DNA from 2 places in the Acetobacter sp. P1H12_c genome. Region 1 is predicted to be linked to the other one. Evidence: predicted binding sites of a transcription regulator. Region 1 holds the regulator's gene; the other holds the start of a gene.

What was found. The regulator LexA, encoded in region 1, represses DNA repair genes until DNA is damaged. The targets are predictions, from matches to a motif close to TGTTCTANNTANGTTC.
Region 2: a site for LexA is predicted at 1,740-1,755, ahead of KP699_RS10555 (ImuA family protein). Genes of this name have one in related genera too.

The regions. Positions count from the first base shown of each region.
Region 1 is NZ_JACRVR010000002.1:183,954-187,314, reverse strand. It holds gene KP699_RS03545 (alpha/beta fold hydrolase) at 1-44, shown strand, start outside; gene bioD (dethiobiotin synthase) at 41-1,465, shown strand; gene lexA (transcriptional repressor LexA) at 1,571-2,236, opposite strand; gene KP699_RS03530 (carbohydrate porin) at 2,500-3,361, shown strand, end outside.
Region 2 is NZ_JACRVR010000019.1:42,582-45,942, forward strand. It holds gene KP699_RS10550 (neutral zinc metallopeptidase) at 1-819, opposite strand, end outside; gene KP699_RS10555 (ImuA family protein) at 920-1,705, opposite strand; gene KP699_RS10560 (DUF2946 family protein) at 1,918-2,379, shown strand; gene KP699_RS10565 (TonB-dependent siderophore receptor) at 2,468-3,361, shown strand, end outside.

The DNA of each region.
Region 1 (3,361 bases):
AGGTCATTCGGCGCATGACTCTACAGATGCTGGAAAATTCATGACTGACTGTTCTGCCCATTCCCGACAGACCCGTATTCAGCACAGTTTTGATGCTGCCGAAGGCTATGACGCGGCGGCGCTGCTGCAACGTGTGGCGGCTCGGCGGCTGTTTGACTTGTTACAGTCCCGGCTGGCCGGCAAAGCGCCACGCCGTATTCTGGAAGTGGGATGCGGCACTGGCTTTCTGACGCAGATGTTGCACGAAGCTTGGCCTGAGGCGGAACTGATTGCGACAGATATTGCCCCCAAGATGCTGGAACGTGCCCGCAACCGCGTCGGTAACCGTGTACAGTTTTGTGAGATGGATGCCGCGCGCCCTGATGTTGCGGGTTCGTTTGATCTGATTTGCGGCAATCTGGTCTTTCAGTGGCTGGCCGAACCCGCCGCTGTTCTGCAAACACTGGCCGAGCGCCTGACGCCCGGTGGCGTGATTGCGGTTTCAACCTTGCTGGATGGCACATTTGCGGAATGGCAGAATGCCTGCGCGGCAGAAGGGCTTGTGGCAGGCACGCCGGAGTACCCGGACGTCCGGACCGTGCAGGGCTGGCAGCCCCGCCTGTGTGCAGGGCGGTGGACAGCGGAGCGGTGTGTTCAGCCTTTTGAAAGCGGACTGGCGTTTGTCAGGCACCTGAAGGCAACCGGGGCGTCTGTCCCTCGAGAGGGTGTCGCGGCGTTCTCCCCGGCAGACCTGCGGCGGGTGATGGCACGGTTTGATGTGAGCGGCGCTCTGGCCACCTGGCATCTGGCGTATGGCTGTTTCCAAACACCCCGGAGAGCCGGGGTGTTTGTCACCGGAACAGATACCGGCGTGGGGAAAACGCTGACGTCTGCCTGCCTCGTGCAGGCATGGAACGCCCTGTACTGGAAGCCTCTGCAAAGCGGGCTGGCGGATGAAGAAGGGGATACTGCGACCGTTATAAAACTGAGTGGTTGTCTGCCGGAGGACTGTATTCCTCCCGCCGGAGCCTATCAGGCGTCTCTCTCCCCCCTTGCCGCAGCACAGGCAGAAGGAGCGGAAATTGACCCGGCCCTTCTGGCTTTGCCGTTGCAGAACCCCGAACGCCCGATGGTGGTGGAAGGGGCGGGCGGCCTGATGGTCCCTGCCACGGATACGTTGATGATGCTTGATCTGGCGGAACGCTGGGGGCTGCCGGTGGTGCTGGTTGCCCGCAGCGGGCTGGGTACACTCAACCATACGTTGCTGAGTCTGGAGGCCATGCGGGCCAGAGGTCTGGCTGTTGCCGGAGTGGTGCTGAGCGGGCCACTCAACCCTGAGAATCGGAAAACGATTGAGGGAAAAGGAAAGGTGCGGATTTTGGCCGAACTGCCGCAGCAGGAGGCTGTTACACCGGAGGCTGTGCGCACGCTGAGCGGGCTCATTCCCTCATGGGATGCCGTCTGTGGAGGCAGGGAGAGTGTGTGAGTGAGAAGGGGGCGTGATATCGAAATCACGCCCCCTTCTCAGGTCTGGTCTCAATCCCCGCGCCTAAGGCGCGTTGCTTGGTGAGGTGGTCGCACAAGCGGGGCTTTAGTGATACTGGCGGATCAGACCGGCCAGACGCCCCTGAATATGCAGACGCTCCGCCGGGACAATCCGCGTTTCATAGCGCGGGTTGGCGGGTTCAAGCGCGATTGTGTTGCCTTTACGGCGCAGGCGCTTGAGCGTGACTTCACTATTATCAATCAGCGCCACGACAATCTGCCCGTTCTCGGCATCTTCCGTACGACGGATGATAACGTGGTCGCCGTCCATAATTCCGGCCTCAATCATGGAATCACCAGTGACTTCCAGAGCGTAGTAATCGCCCGAGCCGACCATATCTTTGGGGATATCCAGAAAGGTGTCGGTCTCGGCCATTGCCTCAATGGGCAGACCGGCGGCAATGCGACCATAAAGCGGGATTTTCAGTGCCGCTGTCTGCGGACGGGAGAAATCACCGCGCACGACGTTGGCGGGGAGGGTCTCGGACGCAGGCATGATTTCCGGCAGGTGGATGACTTCCAGCGCACGGGCCCGGTGATGATGGCGTCGCAGAAAACCGCGCTCCTCCAGCCCGGAAATCAGGCGGTGGATACCGGATTTGGAGCGCAGGCCCATGGCCTCTTTCATCTCATCAAAAGAAGGAGAAAAACCCGTCTGCTTGAGGTGGGAATCAATAAAAAGAAGCAGTTTGTGCTGTTTGCGCGTCAGCATTGCGGCACCCCGGAGCAGATGATCGTTTTTGTATTTATAAGACTTTGTTCTATATAAGTTCTCTTTTTGGGTCAAGGGGTTATTCGGTCATATCAAAAGCGCTTCTGTATTTTTTGCGGGGCCTGTAAAGTTGTGAAACAGAAGGGTCCGTTGCGGGCCTGTTGCTTTGCAGTATGGCGATTTAAGCGGGTGGCGGTTGCTATTGGCCACAGGACCCGGAGCCGTTCTTTCAGCCGGTAGCATAGTAATTTTGAACAGGTTTTGTGTTTAGAAAAATTATCACAGTTCCGGCAGCGTTCTGCGCCTGCCTGACCCTGAATGTGGCTCCGGCGGGAGCGCAGGATGCACAGTCTGGCGAGGATGCGTTCAGTTTTAAAGACCGTCTGACGCAGGACTGGGGCGGTGTGCGCCGTACTCTCGCTGAGCATGGTGTGGATTTTCAGCTCACGGACCAGAACGAATTCTGGGCTATTCCGGTTGGCGGAAGCCAGCCTTCCAATAATTATATCGGGGTGACGACGGGCCAGCTCTCGCTGGACCTAGGCCGTCTGACGCATCTGCCGCTCGGCACTCTCGGGATCAGTGGCGTGGATATTCGCGGGCATCCCTTCAGTAATCAGCCGCTTTATGTGTTCAATCAGGTCTCGGGGATTGAGGCGGATATCAATCTCCGGCTTTATGAGGTCTGGTATGGTCAGACCTTTGACCATGACAAGCTGGACCTGCGGGTTGGCAAGCTGGACCTCAGCCATGATTTTATGGGGAGTGACGGTGCTCAGCAGTTTATGAACGCCTCATTTTCCTGGCCTATGGTGCCGGATAATAACCTGTATGATCAGGGGCCTGCCGCACCGCTGGGGACGCCTGCTCTCCGGCTCAAATATGCCCTGTCCCATGACTGGACGGTTCTGGCGGCGGTTGCGGATGATAACCCCATCGGGGCCAGTTTCCTGAATGAGGCAGATCCGTGGAACCAGAATCAGGACCCGAGTGGCACGCGGTTCCATTTTGGCACCGGCGTGCTGATGTTTCTGGAAGCGCAGTATCACACAAAGCTCTGGGGGCGGGACGGCACCTATAAGCTGGGCGGCTATGGGGATACGGGCCGCTTTCCGGATCAGGCCG
Region 2 (3,361 bases), on a different contig from region 1:
CGTTTGCAACCCACGGCTGAACCAGTTGACGCGCTGGGCCGATGTGCCGTGCGTAAAGCTGTCTGGCACGACATAGCCCTGCCCCTGCTTCTCAAGACGATCATCCCCCACAGCGGAGGCCGCGTTCAGGCCTTCCTGCACATCGCCTGATTGCAGAATACTGCGCGCGTCATTCGCCCGCTTTGCCCATACCCCGGCAAAACAGTCTGCCTGAAGCTCGGTGCGGACAGACGCTCCTGTCGCACCGCGCTCACTCATGCCGCCCCCCTGCCTGTCGAGCCGTTCCATAATCCCCAGTTCGTTCTGCACATGATGCCCGACCTCATGCGCCACGACGTACGCCCGCGCGAAGTCCCCTCCGGCCCCCAGACGGTTCTTCAGCTCCTGAAAGAAAGCGAGATCCAGATAAACTTTATGGTCAGCAGGGCAGTAGAACGGGCCAACAGACGTCTGCGCGTATCCGCAGGCAGACTGCGTTCCGCCGGTAAACAGCACCAGACGCGGCTGATGATAGGTACGGCCCATCTGCTGGAAATAAGATGTCCAGACGTCCTCAGTTGAGGCGAGAATACGGGCGATAAACTGCTTTTGCGGGTCCGGGCCCTGCGCAGGCTGCTGGGCCACAACCGTTGTCTGACTACCAGACGATGCACTGCCTTCCAAAAGGCTGAAGACAATTTTCGGGTCTACCCCAAAATACAAAGCACCTAGCGCCAGAAGAATTCCGCCAATACCAACCTTCAGCGGGCCGCGCCCGCCTCCGCCACTTCCGCGCTCATCATCAATATTCGTGCTTTCCCGTTCATCATCCAGACGCATGGTTTTTCCTTTTTATGCCTGCGGTTCTGATCATGCGGTGTTTCTTACCACAAATCAGCAGCAGGCACGGCAAGAAGAACTGATGCGCCGTGCAGGACAATCAGGCGCGCAAGGCGCTCCGCCACCATGAACGCCGTGTTGTCTCGCGACGATCATTGTGAGACGCATATTGGGGCGTAACGGAAAAGGGATGCGTTTCATACCGGGCGGGGTCAACAACCCATCCGGCAACACCCCCGTGATGGTGGCTGAGCATTTCAATGGACCACCGCTCTTCCGCCTTATATGGCCCGGCTGCCGTATTATCGCGGAGGCTGAAAGTGGTGCTTGGGGCAATTTTCCAGCGCGTCGCACTCAGGCAACGGGACGCTCCGCTCCCCAGAAAAGTGGACCGATAGAGCAGGAATCCGGTCGCGCCCCGCTCATGCGCGGCCAGTTGCAGGCGACGCGTTGCATTCAGGTCTGGCGCGGCGCGGCTGTCAGCCACCACAGCAGCCACCCCCGGCTCCCGCAGAACAGCTTCACACAACTCCACAAAGGACGCCTGCGTGGCTGTCACACAGATCAGCCTTCCGGGGTTCAGGCCAGCCTGTTCAACGCCTGCCACGCACAGATCAAGGTGCTCCTCCCCAATCCAGATAACAGCGCCTGTTGTGCGTGCCAGCACCGACGCCACGAAACGCGAGGGCTTGGCGGAAACCTGCCTGTCACTGCCGGCTCCAAAAAACTCGTGCACTGTGCCTTTTTCCAGCCCCCCGCCAAGACGGGCATCAATTTCCGCAACGCCCGTGGAAAGTCGCTGCGCCACGGATCTGGGAGGCTCGCTCCCCATCCGCGCAATACGGTCCCGCAGCAAATCCAGTGTATCCGAGTGTGATGACGCCATGAGTGCAGTCCTCCTGTTCCGGTTTTTATAATAAGAACAAAACAAGAACACAAGGATTTTTTAAGCACACGCTCTCCCGCCCGAACCATCCCATACCGCACCTATACCCCACCGGGGTTCAGGAAAGAGCCTGAGTATGATTATACTCTTTACAACTGCCTCCGGGTGCTTTCTTTAGGGGCATTCCCCGAATGGAGGCGGACTCTCTCATCATGCGCCGTTCAGACACACACACCCGGATACTGGCGGCCCTGTGCCGCTGGCTGATGGTGTGCTGCGTTCTGCTAGGCCTTGGCGGGCAGCTTCTTCTGCAAAGCAACGCCCTGCCGGATGAAGCACCGCGCGTGACGTTCGAAAGGCTGACGGGTCTGCATATCGGGCCGGAACAGTCACCACCTATGTCCCAGCACATGCACATGCATATGGCTACCGGACACAACCACACCATGATGCATGCCGGTGCGCCGCACCCATCCGGACACCATCATGACGGGTCCTGCCCGCTCTGCCCCCTGCTGCATCTTCCGGCTTTTATCTTCAGTGTCGCGTTCCTCGCGGCCCTGATTCTGATTGCGTGGTCCCAGACAGCCTACGGGGTTCTGCTGCCGCGTGCGCCGCCGCTCCGCGCCCTCGCCCTCCGGCCACCCCCGACAGGGCCGCCCGCTTTCCTCTGAAAACGATACGCGCTGACACATAACCCTCCAGACATACCGGGAGGCGAAGGGTGTCGGCTGTTTCCGTTTCAAGGAAAGTTTCAGCACAATGTCCCATCTTTTTACAAGGCACGTCCTGCGCGCCCGCCTGCTTGCAGGCTGCTGTGCGCTGGCCTGCACCGTCTCTCTTTCTTCTTTGGCAGATGCACAGAGCAGCCTGCCGGCAACACCGGTATCCGCACAGTCTCTGGCCCCGCCTCTGTCCCCAACCGCTTCTGCGGACACGACAGAACAAAACACTCCCGGCTCTACTGAGCAGATTACCGTCAACGGAACGCGGCATCCGGTTTCAACCAGCCCCGATACAGCCAGCCTGTTCCGGCAAAGTCTGGGCTACAGCGCCTATTCCGGCGGGGGTGTTTCCTCCCTCCCCGTGCTCAACGGCATGGCGGATGAACGTGTCGCAACGTTTGTGGATGGCATGCGCATCCCCTCCGCCTGCCCCAACCACATGAACCCGGCCATGTCCTATATTGACCCGGACGCCGTTTCCTCCGCCGTTGCCATTGCTGGCATTACCTCTGTCAGTCAGGGGGGAGACAGCACGGGGGGCACGCTGGAGGTCAACCGGAAAGACCCAGTTTTTTCCAGCACGGCCAGACTGCTCGTCACCGGGCATGTCCGTGGAGATTACCGTAGCAATGGCGGCGGATCAGGCGCGTCCGGCTCCGTCACCGCCGCCAATGACTGGCTGAGCCTGCGCTATACCGGCTCCTACAGCCACGCCAGTGATTACCATACAGGTGGTAAAGGGCAGCGCGTTCTGTCCACCAGCTACCTCAGCTTTAATCACGCGGTCACGCTGGGAGTAAAAAAAGATAATCATCTGCTCGCCATCACCGCCGGGCAGCAGGACATTCCGTATGAGGGCTTCCCGAACCAGTATATGGACATGACCAACAACCGCTCCACGTTTGTAAACGGTAAATATAAAGGCGATTTC